3 regions of the Bradyrhizobium sp. 44 genome follow, and region 2 is predicted to be linked to each of the others. Evidence: predicted binding sites of a transcription regulator. Region 2 holds the regulator's gene; each other region holds the start of a gene.
The links. The regulator LexA, encoded in region 2, represses DNA repair genes until DNA is damaged. The targets are predictions, from matches to a motif close to TGTTCNNNNTGTGTTCNG.
Positions count from the first base shown of each region.

Region 1 (4,857 bases), on a different contig from region 2:
CCATGCGATAGCCGAGCGCACGCAGCACCGACGCAAAATCCTCGCCGGCCGAACCGGTGAGCGAGGTCATCGCCTGCGTCACCACGAAGCTGCGGCCGTCGAACGCACCGGCGGGCTTTTCGCCGGACGCGTTCTCGCGCCAGGCCAGCGCCGGACGGATCAGGTCGGCCAGGCGCTCGAGGATGTCGACGCGCACGGCGCGCTCGCCGGCCTGCTTGTAGCCGAGCACGCGATAGGCGTCGCGCGGCAGCTGCTTGTCGACCGGGAACGAGGTGCGGCCCGAGCTTGCCAGATGCTGCGCGCCCGACAGCGCGGAGGGATCGACATTGTCCTGCTTCAGCGCCCAGAGCAGCGCGGCCAGCGCACGCCCGGCCGGCTTGAGCAGGCCGGGAAAATAGAGGTGATAGGCGCCGAAGCGGACGCCGTATTTGCGCAAGGTCGCGCGCGAGGGCTGGTCGAGGTCCTTCAGCTCGTTGGCGATCTTCGGGCGCTCCAGCACGCCGAGCGCCTCGACGAGCTGATAGGCGATACCGCGGGCGATGCCGGTGACGTCCTCGGCCTTGCTGAGCTCGAACAGCGGCCCGAGCAGCTTTTCGATATGCGTCTTGAGCCAGAGCTCGAGCCGGGCCTGCACCTTGTCGCGGGGGGCGCCCGTGAGGCGTTCGTCGGAGATGATGCGGATGCGCGGATGCAGCGCGTCCTCTGCGGCAGACAGCCGCGCCACGGCGTCGCCGGTCCAGCGGATCATGCCTTCCGAGGTCAGCACGAACTGCTCGTCCGGCGCATTGCCCAGTTTTTCGGCGCGCGCGTTGATCTCGCCGGCGAGCACGGCCTGCGCTGCAGCCTGCAACGCTTTCGCATCGGAGCCGGCTTCCGCCGCATCCGGTGCAAAGGTGAAGCCATCGAGGCGGCCGATGACATGGCCTTCGACGATGACTTCGCCGGTCTTGCCGATTTCCGTATTCAAGCTCGTGTTCTCCCGCAGGCGGCGCATCAATACACTGGTCCGGCGATCAACGAAACGCTCAGTCAAGCGTTCATGGAGCGCATCCGATAATTTATTTTCGACCTCGCGGGCGATCCCCTGCCAGCGTTCGGGGTCTTTCAGCCAGTCGGGACGGTTGGCGACGAAGGTCCAGGTGCGAATCTGCGCGATCCGGGCCGACAGCGTGTCGATATCGCCGTCGACGCGGTCGGCCTGGTCGATCTGGGTCCTGAACCAGGCGTCGGGGATGCATCCCTTGCGCATCAGGAAGCCGTACAGCGTCGTGACCAGCTCGGCATGGGCGGCCGGCGACAGCTTTCGATAATCCGGGACCTGGCAGGCCTCCCACAGCCGTTCCACCGCGTCCTTGCCATGCGCGACATCGCGCACCTCGGCGTCGCGGGCGGCGTGATCGAGCACGCGCATGTCCTCGGCGATGGGCGCGCGCGTCAGCGCCTCATGGCCGGGGGCCAGGTTCAGCGAGACCTGAAGCGCGCCGAGGGACGCGAAATCCAGCTTCGAATTGCGCCATTGCAAAACCTTCACGGGGTCGAAGGTGTGGTTCTGCAGCGCATTGACGAGCTCGGGCTCGAACGGTGCGCAGCGACCGGTGGTGCCGAAGGTGCCGTTGCGGGTGGCGCGGCCGGCGCGGCCGGCGATCTGGCCGAATTCGGACGGCGTCAGCCGGCGGAACTGGTAGCCGTCAAACTTGCGATCGGAGGCAAAGGCGACGTGGTCGACGTCGAGATTGAGGCCCATGCCGACGGCGTCGGTGGCGACGAGGTAGTCGACCTCGCCGTCCTGGAACATCGCGACCTGCGCGTTGCGGGTGCGCGGCGAGAGCGAGCCCAGCACCACGGCGGCGCCGCCATGCTGGCGACGGATCAGCTCGGCGATGGCGTAGACCTCGTCGGCCGAGAAGGCGACGATGGCGGTGCGGCGCGGCTGCCGCGTGATCTTGCGATCGCCCGCGAATTCCAGCTGCGACAGGCGCGGCCGCGTGATCATGGAGACGCCCGGCAGCAGCCGCTCGATGATCGGACGCATCGTCGCAGCGCCGAGCAGCAGCGTCTCGTCGCGGCCGCGGCGGTTGAGGATGCGGTCGGTGAAGACGTGGCCGCGCTCCAGATCAGATGCGATCTGCACCTCGTCCACAGCAAGAAACGAGACGTCGAGATCCCGCGGCATCGCCTCGACGGTCGAGACCCAATAGCGCGGCGATTTCGGCTTGATCTTCTCCTCGCCGGTCACGAGCGCGACGGCATCGGGGCCGACCCTTGCTGCGATCTTGTTGTAGACCTCGCGCGCGAGCAGGCGCAGCGGCAGCCCGATCATGCCCGAGGGATGCGCGAGCATCCGCTCGATGGCGAGATGGGTCTTGCCGGTGTTGGTGGGCCCGAGCACCGCAGTGACGCCGGCGCCGGGGAGTCGCTCGGAAGCGAAGGGGGAGGAGGAAAAAGGCATCTGGGGGATTAGGTAATGGCGATTGGGGCGAATGTCAGTGCTGTTTTGGGGCTGTGGCGCGAAGCGCCTGGAAGTCACCCGGCTTCGGCTTCTCCGCTGTCATGCCCCGGCTTGACCGGGGCATCCAGTACGCCGCGGCTTCTCGGCTCAATCACAGACGCCTCGGCGTACTGGATCGCCCGGTCAAGCCGGGCGATGACACCGAGAGTGTGGGAGCATTCTCCCCGAACCTCGCGCAACTGTCTCACTTTGCGACGCTTTTCCCGTTGGCTTTAAGCTTCGGAACGAGTTGAGAACGAATCGCGGCCGAATCGCAGACTCCCCCGTGAGTCCTGTTCCGTTCACGCAACATGTCGCGGGAGGCTTATGGGTTCGCACTAGATGGAGTTTTGCCCCGCCGCACAAGCGACGTTTCGATGGCGGATTCGTTAAAGCTGGGGACGGCGCGGAGTCGAATCAGAATCGGGGAGGAGTCAAATGGATTCCCGGTCCTCGACCCCCTCCAAACAAAAAGTGCGAAAACAACCCCATGCACAGTAGGCATGTCGTTGAAATCATTAGTGTTTATTTTCGCCGAAAAAGGAGGTTCAGCGCGGGACGCCGAGCCTACTGCGTCTTCGCCACCTTGGGCGGCTGGGCGCTGGTGACGAAGGACGTCGCTTCCAGCATGGCCGGCCCGAGCGGGGTCGGCACTTTCAGCCAGAACGGGACCAGGATGCGCGTTCCCGCGATCGGCGCGAAGGCGACCTCGATGTTGCGCTGGGCGGCGAGATATTTGATCACCGGGCGGTCGGGGATGTAGCCGGCAATGGGCACGAAATACAGCGAGCAGACCACGACCTGGCCGTGATAGCCCTTCTCCGCCTTGACGTTTTCCATGCGCTTGAAATCGAGCTTGAGCTCGTAGCGCATGCGGCCGTCGAACACGGCGGCGCTGCCGTGGCAGGCGTCCGCCGACAGCACGTCGCCGCTGCCTGAGACGCGCACCAGCGAGGCCGTCATTGGGTCCCAGACGCCGCGGCGATGCGCGTCGGTGACGACGATGCGGTCGGGATCGACCGGAGGCTCCGGCACGATGGCAAAATCCTTCACATTGCCCTTGTCGAGCGTGATGCGGATCTCTTCGGTCTTCTTCGAGGTGGTGGTGGAGGCCTGGTAGCCGGTCGCCACCAGCGCGCCGTTGACCACGCGCCCTTGCGAGGCGCCGGTGCCGGACCCGCCCGCGAAGGATTTCAATAGCCCCGAGGTGCCGCCGGAGGCCGCGGCCGCGAACACATCGTCCTGGATGTCGATGTTCCAGGCGCCCTTGCCGACGGGAATGCCCGCCAGCGTCGCCTCGTATTGCGCCTCGAGCTTGCCCTGCGCCGCCGCGGGCTCCGCCGCCCACGCCAAAACCAGCCCGCCAAGGGCCGCCATGACCCAGCGGCCGGCAGAGCGCGGATGACTTGCGTGCGGATTCCTTGCGCCCCGCTCCGCTGAGCGCAGCTCTTTTGGGCGCAGCTCATTTGGACGCAGACTTGGCGCGAGATGAGGCGTTGTGAGCACGAAACAATCCAATCGGGGCGCGAACGGTTGTTACTTAAGCCAAAAACCGCGCCAGGCAATGCGTCCGGGCAAGTCCGCGTCCGGAACTCCACCGGACTCTTCGGGCGCGAATACGCCCTTTATGTGATGGTAAGACGCGATAATCATTGCCGTTTTGGTGATCGGGGCGGGTCAGAAGCGCGCACCTCACCCCGCCACCTCCACCGCTGTCATGCCCCGGCTTGACCGGGGCATCCAGTACGCCGCGGCCCCTCTGGTCAGCCGCACCGGCTCGGAGTACTGGATCGCCCGCCCCGGCGCGCGAGTGCGCAAGGCGGGCGACGACACCGAGCGCTGGGCGCGAAACTGGCGTCCCAGCCACCCCAAAACCTTGACGTCCCGCCCCTTCCCCCCTATACGTCCGCCCGCTCCCTGCAAGGACAGAGAATTTGCCCGTGGCGCCCCGAATGGCGGCCGCACATCGTTGGGAAAGATTGAGGATTTTACCATGTCTCGCCGCTGCGAATTGACGGCCAAGGGCCCCCAGGTCGGCCACACGGTCAGCCACTCCAACATCAAGACCAAGCGCCGCTTCCTGCCGAACCTGGTCAACGTGACCTTCATCAGCGAAGCGCTGGGCCGAAACGTGCGCCTGCGCGTCTCCACCAACGCGATCAAGAGCGTCGACCACAATGGCGGCCTCGATCCCTATTTGCTCAAGGTCAAGGCCGACCTGCTGTCGCCGCGCGCCCTCGAGCTGAAGCGCGCCATCCAGAAGAAGGTCGGCCCGACGCCCGCGCCGGCGAAGAAGGCGAGCTGAGAGTTTTCGAATTGGACGGGGGCTTGCGTCGTGAGGCGTAGGCTTAGCCGGAGAGAGTTTTGCG
Region 1 covers NZ_JADPIY010000014.1:1,009,750-1,014,606, forward strand. Annotated here, with positions in the region: gene IVB41_RS15625 (helicase-related protein) at 1-2,449, opposite strand, end outside; gene IVB41_RS15630 (DUF3108 domain-containing protein) at 3,056-3,865, opposite strand; gene rpmB (50S ribosomal protein L28) at 4,482-4,793, shown strand.
Region 1: IVB41_RS15625 (helicase-related protein) is a predicted target of LexA. The motif match lies at 2,730-2,747, and genes of this name have one in related genera.

Region 2 (4,857 bases):
CGGCCGGCTGCAATGCTGGGCGCTGGCGGCGGCCGGCGAAGCCGGCGTGGCGCGCATGCTGGAGCTGCTCGAGGACGAAGTGCTGCGCTGCCTCGGCCTCTTGGGTGCGACCTCGTTCGCCGAGGTCAACAAATCCTGCCTGCACCACGCGACCGCAACCAACGCGCCGAGCGTGTTCAGCGCGTTTCCACTGTTCGACCACGAGCCATATCGATACTGAGTGAAAGGATGCAGGTGACATCGCTCTCTCCCGGCAGCGCGGATGCGCTTCTGTTCGATCTCGGCCGCGTGGTGCTCGATATTGATTTCTCCAAGGCGATCGCCTGTTGGGCGGGACATGCCGGCTGCAAGCCTGAAGCCATCGTCGCGCGCTATGTGCGGGACAGCGAAGCCTATCGGTTGCACGAGATGGGCAAGATCAGCGATGAGGACTATTTCGCCTCACTGCGAGCCTCGCTTGGAATCGGCATTTCGGATGCGCAGTTCCTGGAAGGCTGGAACGCGATCTTCGCCGGCGAAATGCCTGACATCGCCGAGCTGCTGCCGCGGGCAGCGAAGCAGATGCCGCTGTACGCTTTCTCCAACACCAACCGGCCACACGTGGACCATTTCTCAAGGGAATATGCCGACCTCCTCGGCCATTTCCGCGAGCTGTATTTGTCGTCCAGCATCGGCCTGCGCAAACCGGATGCCGAGGCCTTCGACCACGTCGTCGCGGCGATCGGCGTGCCCGCCGGGCGTATCGTGTTCTTCGACGATCTTGCTGAAAACATCGAGGGAGCGCGGGCGCGCGGCTTGACGGCCGTGCATGTGACTTCGCCGCGTGATGTGGGGAACGCATTGAAAGCATTGGGCATCTGACGACGATCTGCCGCCGCGAGACCCCCGGAGATGCGGCCCAACGCGACTAATTTTGAAGAAGTTTAGGAACCCGATCACTTTGTGCATTTTTATACAGAGTTCCCGGAACGGAATACCGTCTTCCGGACTCTAGAGTCCGTTGGGACTTCTACAGACGGATGCATCATCGTGTTGGGCAAAACCTACCTCACCAAGCAGGCCTCTCTTCTTCTTGAATTCGCCAGGACAACTTCAGATTCGGATCTTTCCGCCAAGCTTGTGAGCAAGGCCGCCGACCTGAAATCCCAGGCCGATCCGCTGCCCGACAAGGATCAGGGACCCAAGGCGCCCGACGTAACTCACGGGCAGCCAGGGAGCTGATCGATGCAGGCCGGGGCGCTCGTCGTTCTCGTCTTGCCATGACCATTGTCCTGCCGATCTGGCACGTTCTTCGGATCATGCCGCAACGCGCTTGATCCTGCCTTCCGGAACAATGCGGTGGGATGACTGCACCCGCTCGGCTGTTTTGCCTCTGCGCCCGCGCTCGGCTAGAAGACGTGCGGAACATTCGCCCGAACGTGCCGAGCAGGAGTTTTCGCCGTGGCCTTGATGCCGGTTTCCGACGCGCTTGCCGCGGTGCTGGCGGGTGCAGAGCCGCTGCCGGAGGAAATGATCTCCCTCGACCAGGCCTACCATCGCGTGCTCGCGCGTGACGTCGCGGCGCGGCGCACGCAGCCGCCGCAGGCGATGTCGGCGATGGACGGCTACGCGGTGCGAGCGGCCGATGCCGCGACGATCGATTCGGAGCTCACCATCATCGGCGAAGTCGCGGCGGGCCGACCGTTCGCGGGGATGGTCGGCGCCGGCGAGGCCGTGCGGATCTTCACGGGCGGCGTCGTTCCCGGTGGCGCGGACGCCGTCGTGATCCAGGAGGACACCGTCGCCGCCGGCAAGCGTGTCACGATCAAGGAAGCCGCGATCGCCGGTCGGCACATCCGCCCCGCCGGCGTCGATTTCCGCGAGGGCGACGTGCTCCTGCGCAAGGGAAGCCGTCTCACCGAGCGCGACCTCGCGCTCGCCGCCGGGATGAATCATCCGCACCTTGCCGTTTACGGGCGTCCGAAGGTCGCGATTCTCGCCACCGGCGACGAGTTGGTGATGCCGGGCAGCACGCCCGGCCACGGCCAGATCGTCTATTCCAACGGCTACGCCCTGCACGCGCTCGCCCGCAGCGAAGGCGCCGAGACCATCGACCTCGGTATTGCCGCCGACACGCTGGAGGCCACCACCGCCGGCATCCGCCGCGCCCGTGAGAGCGGCGCCGACATCCTGATCACGACCGGAGGCGCATCGGTCGGCGACCACGATCTGGTCCAGCAGGCACTGCGGGACGAAGGCATCGCGATGGCGTTCTGGAAGATCGCGATGCGGCCAGGCAAGCCGATGATGCACGGGCGGCTCGGCGCAATGGGCGTGATCGGTCTGCCGGGCAATCCCGTGTCGTCCTACGTGTGCGCTTTCCTGTTCATGGTGCCGCTGATTCGTGCCCTGTCGGGCCGTTCAGTGCTTCACCATCGCCGTGAGCGCGCCGTGCTCGGCCGCGATGTCAGCGCCAACGACCAGCGCGAGGACTATCTGCGCGCGCATCTGGAGGAGCGTGACGATGGCACACGCGTCGTTCTTCCCGTCAATCATCAGGACTCTTCGCTGCTTGCGAATCTCGCTGCAGCACAGGTACTTCTCGTGCGCGCACCGTTCGCGCCGAAGGCCGAAGCCGGCACGGCTTGCGAAGTGTTGCGGCTCCCTGTCTGAGCGCCCCGGCAATGCGCGTTCCGCCAACTTTGCTCTGTTCACGGTAAATTAAGCAGTTGCGGAACATGTATCGAACATATAGTGTCCGTTCATGATTTGTTTCGAGCATGTAGCGGCATATTGCCGAATTCAGCGTCTCGGAATCGGACGACATCAACCGGGGGACTTTGGTCGAGATGTTAACGCGCAAACAATACGAGCTTCTGCGGTTCATCAGTGAACGTCTGAAGGAAAGCGGCGTACCGCCCTCCTTCGACGAGATGAAGGATGCGCTCGACCTGCGCTCGAAGTCGGGCATCCATCGCCTGATCACGGCGCTCGAGGAGCGTGGCTTCATCCGACGCCTGCCCAACCGCGCTCGTGCGATTGAAGTCATCAAGCTGCCGGAGCTCCAGGCAGCCGCCGGCAGCCGCCGCGGCTTCACGCCGAGCGTCATCGAGGGCAATCTCGGCAAGGTGCGTGCGAGCTCCAGCCTGCCCGCGGACGACGGCGAACGTCCCGTCGCGGTGCCGGTGATGGGCCGCATCGCGGCCGGCACGCCGATCGAGGCGTTGCAGACCCGCAGCCATACTATCAGCGTACCGCCTGACATGCTCGGCTCGGGCGAGCATTACGCGCTCGAAGTGCGCGGTGATTCCATGGTCGAGGCCGGCATCCTTGACGGCGACATGGCGCTGATTCAGCGCAACGAGAGCGCCGATACCGGCGACATCGTGGTGGCGCTGATCGACGACGAGGAAGCGACGCTGAAGCGCTTCCGCCGTCGCGGCGCCTCGATCGCGCTCGAGCCCGCCAACGCGGCCTATGAGGTCCGCATCCTGCCGCCCAACCGGGTGAAGATTCAGGGCAAGCTGATCGGGCTTTACCGGAAGTACTGATACCGGGAGTGCTTGATACCGGGAGTGCTAGGCGCCTCGCGCGCTTCCGATCGGCATTGCCGGTCAGAGATTGGAGCGGATCATCGTCCGCTCCGGCTGGATAGTCTTTCTGGTTCTGCACAGTCTATCCGGCCCCTCCTCCGGCGCTGGCTCCTCGCGATGCCCACGAAGCAGCACCGCTGCGCGGCCCAAGTGTTCGAGGAAATGGCGGCCAGCGATCGTCCGCAACGTGCGGAATGCGATCGAGCAACCGTTGCAGCCAAGTCGGCAATATCCGGGCCGGCAACATTCGGACACGCGCCTCCCGAATGCATCGCAGCAGGCTTTGTTCCTATTGAATGCGGGAAAGATAATGTGATCGCGGCTTGCGGAAACCAGCCGCAGATTTGCCCACAACCAAGCAGAGCGTTCGTGCTTCCACTCTGATAGAGGCCTGCGCCTCGAAGAGACGCGGGTTGCTATCCCAGCATGAGGAGCACCCGATGTGTGACTACAGCTTGCATGCCGTCGCGTCGCGCCCCGCCGAAGTCGGCGAGACGATCGTCACGACAAGCTTCCGCGGCACCTCGACGCGAGGCTTCGCCTCGGCAGCCGATCCGTCTGTTGCCGTCTGCCTGCTGCCGGGAACGGAGCTCGCCTTCGCCGACGACGTTCGCTACGACAATCGCTGGATTTGGACGCGCACCATCAATTCCCGCGTGGGCAAGTTCGGCAAGATCGACCCGCACGTTCCCGACCGCCATCATGACGCGATCGAATTCCCGGACGGCAAATATGTGCTGGTGACGCAGCTCGTCGAAGGCCAGCGCGCGACCGTGCTGCAACTGCCTGTGACCCAGCCGGTGACGGAGCGCGAGCACAAGGCGCAGGTCATCGCCGACAGGCAGCCGACCGTCACGCGCCTGCCGATCGGCTGACGCAGCCGCCTACGGGGTCGGAGGTCAGGATTGAATTGCCATCGCCGGCCGTGGCCGGCGAGATGGCGTGGTTTGCGCCCAGCGAATCCGAGCAGATGCACCAATCCACTGCATTGCTCCGCACCGTCAGATCAATCGTCGGCCTGCAAGTCGGTCTCCGCCGGCGTTGCGTCCTTGATGCGGGGCGCGATCGCCTTGGGCGCAAGGCTGCCGTCGAAATCACCCTCGCCTGCGCCGGCTGGCAACCAGGGGCGGCTCGCGCCTCTCGCCCTCACCGCCTGAACCGCAAAGCCGTCACCACGCCGCATTAGCGCCAGCGCGCTCTGGCTGGCGAGCCGCTGCCGATCGACCACCATCGCCGCGCAATCGGGCGGCGCGGGACGTGCCGTCACCACCAGCGCGGCCCGACT
Region 2 covers NZ_JADPIY010000020.1:311,126-315,982, reverse strand. Annotated here, with positions in the region: gene IVB41_RS23675 (alpha-hydroxy acid oxidase) at 1-220, shown strand, start outside; gene IVB41_RS23670 (HAD family phosphatase) at 229-861, shown strand; gene IVB41_RS23665 (hypothetical protein) at 1,030-1,221, shown strand; gene glp (gephyrin-like molybdotransferase Glp) at 1,441-2,652, shown strand; gene lexA (transcriptional repressor LexA) at 2,829-3,530, shown strand; gene IVB41_RS23650 (hypothetical protein) at 4,013-4,447, shown strand; gene IVB41_RS23645 (ComEC/Rec2 family competence protein) at 4,579-4,857, opposite strand, start outside.

Region 3 (4,857 bases), on a different contig from region 2:
TTGATCCGAGGGGCCGCGGCGTACTGGATTCCCCGCTTTCGCGGGGAATGACAGTGGTGGGCGTGGCGAGAGTTTCCAGCCTCGCGCTCTAATAATCTACCTGCATCAGATACAGCCCGTCCGGCGGAGCGACGATGCCGCAGGCGGCGCGGTTGCGGGCGGCGAGCGCTGCGGAGAGATCGTCGGCGGTCCAGCGGCCCTCACCGACCCACATCAGCGACCCCACCATGGAGCGCACCTGACTGTGCAGAAACGAGCGCGCCGAGGTGAGAATAATGATCTCGCGCCCGTCGCGCAGCACGTCGAGCTGATCGAGCGTCTTGTCCGGCGATTTGGCCTGACACTCGGTGTCGCGAAAGGTGGTGAAATCGTGCTTGCCGAGCAGGCGCTGTGCCGCCGCATGCATGGCCTCGGCATCGAGCCGACGCGGCACGCGCCAGGCGTGGCCGGCATCGAGCGCGAGATTGGCGCGGGTGTTGACGATGCGGTAGCGGTAGTGGCGCTTCACGGCCGAGAAGCGCGCTTCGAAACTATGAGGCACGACGTCCGCCTCGAGCACGGCGATCGGATGCGGGCGCAAATGCGCATTGAGCCCGTCGCGAAAACGGCCGGGTGGAAACTGTTTCTCGATGTCGACATGCGCGACCTGGCCGCGCGCGTGCACGCCGGCATCGGTGCGCCCGGCGCCGTGCACGCGCGCATCCGCGCCGGTCATCGCCTTCACCGCCGCTTCCAGCGCGCCTTGCACCGAGGGCAGCGTCTCCTGCACCTGCCAGCCGAAGAACGGTGCGCCGTCATATTCAATGATGAGCTTGTAGCGGGGCATCTTGTCCAGTTTCGCTGTCATCGCCCGGCTCGACCGGGCGATCCAGTACTCCGCAGCCTATCCGTCCGACCGAGAAGCCTCGGCGTACTGGATACCCCGCCTTCGCGGGGTATGACAGCGTCAGGTGAATTTGGCGCCAGTCTTCAACGGCACGCCGCGCAGGAAATCCGCGGCCTGCATGCGTGCCTTGCCTTCGCGCTGGAGCTCGATCAGACGGATTGCACCCTCGCCGCAGGCGATGGTGAGGTGATCGTCGAGCACCTCACCGGGTGCGCCCGCGCCTTTCGCCAGCTCGCAACGCAGGATCTTGACCCGCGCATTCTCAAGCTCGGCCCAGGCGCCGGGAAACGGCGACAGTCCGTGGATATGACGCAGCACCTCCCGCGCGGGCCTGGTCCAGTCGATCCGCGCTTCGGCTTTGTCGATCTTGGCGGCATAGGTGACGCCGTCCTCGCTCTGCTTTTTGAGCTGGAGCCCGCCGCGGTCGAGCGCGGCCATGGCGCGCACCATCAGATCGGCACCGAGCCGGGACAGACGATCGTGCAGATCGAGCGCCGTCATATTGTCCGTGATCGCGAGACGCTCGGCCATGGCGACGTCACCGGTGTCCAGGCCGACATCCATCTTCATCACCATCACGCCGCTCTCGGCATCGCCGGCCATGATCGCGCGGTTGATGGGAGCCGCACCGCGCCAGCGTGGCAGCAGCGAGGCGTGCAGATTGTAGCAGCCGAGCTTTGGCGCATCGAGGATCGCCTGCGGCAGGATCATGCCATAGGCGACGACGACGGCGGCATCGGCGTCGAAGGCGCGGAATTCTTCCAGCGCCTCCGGCGTTTTCAACGTCTTCGGCGTCAGCACCGGCACGCCAAGCTTTCGCGCGGCCTCTTCCACCGGGGTCGGCTGCAATTGCAGGCCACGCCGGCCGCCGGGCTTGGGCGCGCGCGTATACACGGCCGCGATCTCGTGGCCGTGCGCGACGAGCTCGAGCAGCGTCGGCACGGAGAAATCGGGCGTGCCCATGAAGATCAGGCGGAGGGGCATGTGGCGGCGCTCGGTAAGGCTTGTTTCTCCGTCATGCCCGAGCTTGTCCCGGGCATCCACGGTCTTGGCGACAAAGCAAGCAAGGCGTGGATGGCCGGGTCAAGCCCGGCCATGACGACGAGAGAGAACCCGGCTCACTCCGCGCGCTTGGCGGCTTTCTCGAACTTCTTCAGCACGCGGTCGCGCTTGAGTTTTGACAGATAGTCGACAAACAGCACGCCGTTGAGATGGTCGATCTCGTGCTGGATGCAGGTGGCGTAGAGGCCTTCGGCGTCCTCCTCGTGCACCTTGCCGTCGAGATCGGTGTAGCGCACCCGCACCTTCGCGGGACGCTCGACCTCCTCGTAATATTCGGGGATCGAGAGGCAGCCTTCCTCGTAGACCGACAGGTCCTCCGAGGAGGCGATGATTTCCGGATTGATGAAGACGCGCGGCTCGGGCTTGGTCTCGCCGTCCTGGTCGGGCTTGGCGAGGTCCATGGTGATCAGCCGCAACGGCCGCGCGATCTGAATCGCCGCGAGCCCGATGCCGGGCGCGTCGTACATGGTCTCGAACATGTCGTCGGCAAGCTTTCGTATCTCCGGCGTGACCTTCTCGATCGGCTTGGAGACCAGACGCAGCTGCTTGTCGGGCAGTATGATGATTTCTCTGAGGGCCATGGCCGCGATTTAAGCCGCGCGTTCGATGCGGTCAATGCGGCCGGGAACCCCGTTAACCCTCCGCTAACCATAAAACTTCGGGTTTCGTTAACCATAAAAATTAACGGGGCATTTATACTAAATGTTCGCTATTCGTTCGTGCCGCCGAGCGAATCGGCTAAAAGCAGGGGCATGAACGAGATCATTTTCATGCTCGGCGACTGGCCGGTGCGCACCGTGGACGCGCTGATCGGCTTCGGTGCCCTGGTCCTCATCCTGATGGTGGTGATCGCCGTCGTGATCGCGCGCTCCGGGCGGCGCGGGGCGGAACTCGCGATGGCCAACGCCATCCGCGCCGACGAACTCGAGGAGCGCATCAGCCAGATGCTGCATGCCCAGAGCGAGGCTTCGGGGCGGGTCGACGCCATGACCCAGACGCTGGCCGGCCGCCAGGCCGACATGGCACGCGCGGTCAACGAGCGGCTGGATTCGGTGACCCACCGCGTCGGCCAGTCCATGGAGCACACCACCCGCAACACCATGGAGAGCCTGCGCGCGCTGCACGAGCGGCTCGGCATCATCGACAGCGCGCACAAGAACCTCACCGACCTCACCACGCAGGTGACGACCCTGCGCGATGTGCTCGCCAACAAGCAGTCGCGCGGCGCCTTCGGTCAGGCGCGGATGGAAGCGATCGTCCAGGATGGTCTGCCGAAGGGCGCCTACGAGTTCCAGTTCACGCTCTCGACCGGCAAGCGTCCGGACTGCGTCGTGTTCCTGCCCGACCAGCGGCCACTCTGCATCGACGCGAAGTTTCCGCTGGAAGCGATGACCGCGCTGCATGACGCGCGCACCGACGAGGAGAAGCGCATCGCCACGCAGCGGCTGCGCGGCGACGTCATGAAGCATGTCAGCGACATCGCCGAGAAATATCTCGTCGCCGGCGAGACCCAGGACATGGCGCTGATGTTCGTGCCGTCGGAATCGGTCTACGCCGAGATCCACGACGGTTTCGACGACGTCATCCAGAAGGCGTATCGCGCCCGTGTCGTGCTGGTGTCGCCGTCGCTTTTGATGCTGGCGATCCAGGTGATGCAGCAGATCATGAAGGACGCGCGCATGCGCGACGCCGCCGACCAGATCCGCACCGAGGTGATCAAGCTCGGCGACGACCTCGGCCGCCTGCGCGATCGCGTGCTGAAGCTCCAGAAGCATTTTGCCGACGCGAACGAGGACGTGCGGCAGGTGCTGATCTCCGCCGACAAGATCGAGAAACGCGCCGGGCGCATCGAGGAGCTCGATTTCAGCAAGAGCGATGCGCCGGAAGCGCCGCATCTCGTAGCGACCGGCGCTGCCGAACTGTTCCCGCGGAAGCTCCAGGCGGGGGAATGAGCCCGTGTCGTCATGGCCGGGCTTGTCCCGGCCATCCACGACCTTTTTCAGCGACACCGAGAACGTGGATGCCCGGGACAAGCCCGGGCATGACGAGTTTTGCGGCCGAGGCAGCGCCGCCAGAATCTGCTAACACCACCCCATGACCGCACCCGACGCGACCTCGCCTGCCGGCCCCGGCACGGCCCCCACCTCCTGGCGTGACAGCCTTGCCGTTTACCTGCAGCCGCGGGTGCTGATCGTGCTGTTCCTCGGCTTCTCGTCCGGGCTGCCGTTGGCGCTGTCGGGCTCGACGCTGCTGGTGTGGATGCGGGAATCGGGCGTCGATCTCAAGACCATCGGGCTGTTTGCGCTGGTCGGCACGCCCTACACGCTGAAATTCCTGTGGGCGCCGCTGGTGGATGCGATGCATGTGCCGCTGTTCACGCGCGCGTTCGGGCGGCGGCGCGGCTGGCTGCTGTTCTCGCAATTGCTGCTGATCGTCGCCATCCTGCTGCTGGCGCTGACCGATCCCGCGCGCTCGCCGTTCTACGTCGCGCTCGGCGCATTGCTGGTGGCGACGGCCTCGTCGACGCAGGACATCGTGGTCGACGCCTTCCGTGTCGAGAGCCTGCCGGAAAGCGAGCAGGCTGCCGGCATGGCGTCCTATGTCGCGGCCTATCGCATCGGCATGCTGGTCTCGACCGCCGGCGCGCTGTTCATCGTCTCGGGCTTCGAGAGCACCGGCATCACCCGCACGTCCGCCTGGATGTGGGGCTATGTGGTGATGGCGGCGATGGTGCTGATCGGGACGATCACGGCGCTGGTCGCGACCGAGCCCGAGCAGTCGGTGCGGGCGGAAGCCGCGACGCAGACGCAAACCGCGTTCGCGCGCGTGCTGCACGCGGCGGTCGGAGCCTTCTCGGAATTCCTGACGCGCAAGGACGCGCTTGCGGCACTCGCCTTCGTCGTGCTGTT
Region 3 covers NZ_JADPIY010000008.1:528,085-532,941, reverse strand. Annotated here, with positions in the region: gene truA (tRNA pseudouridine(38-40) synthase TruA) at 89-826, opposite strand; gene fmt (methionyl-tRNA formyltransferase) at 947-1,870, opposite strand; gene def (peptide deformylase) at 2,005-2,529, opposite strand; gene IVB41_RS04460 (DNA recombination protein RmuC) at 2,701-3,900, shown strand; gene IVB41_RS04455 (AmpG family muropeptide MFS transporter) at 4,043-4,857, shown strand, end outside.
Region 3: IVB41_RS04460 (DNA recombination protein RmuC) is a predicted target of LexA. The motif match lies at 2,652-2,669, and genes of this name have one in related genera.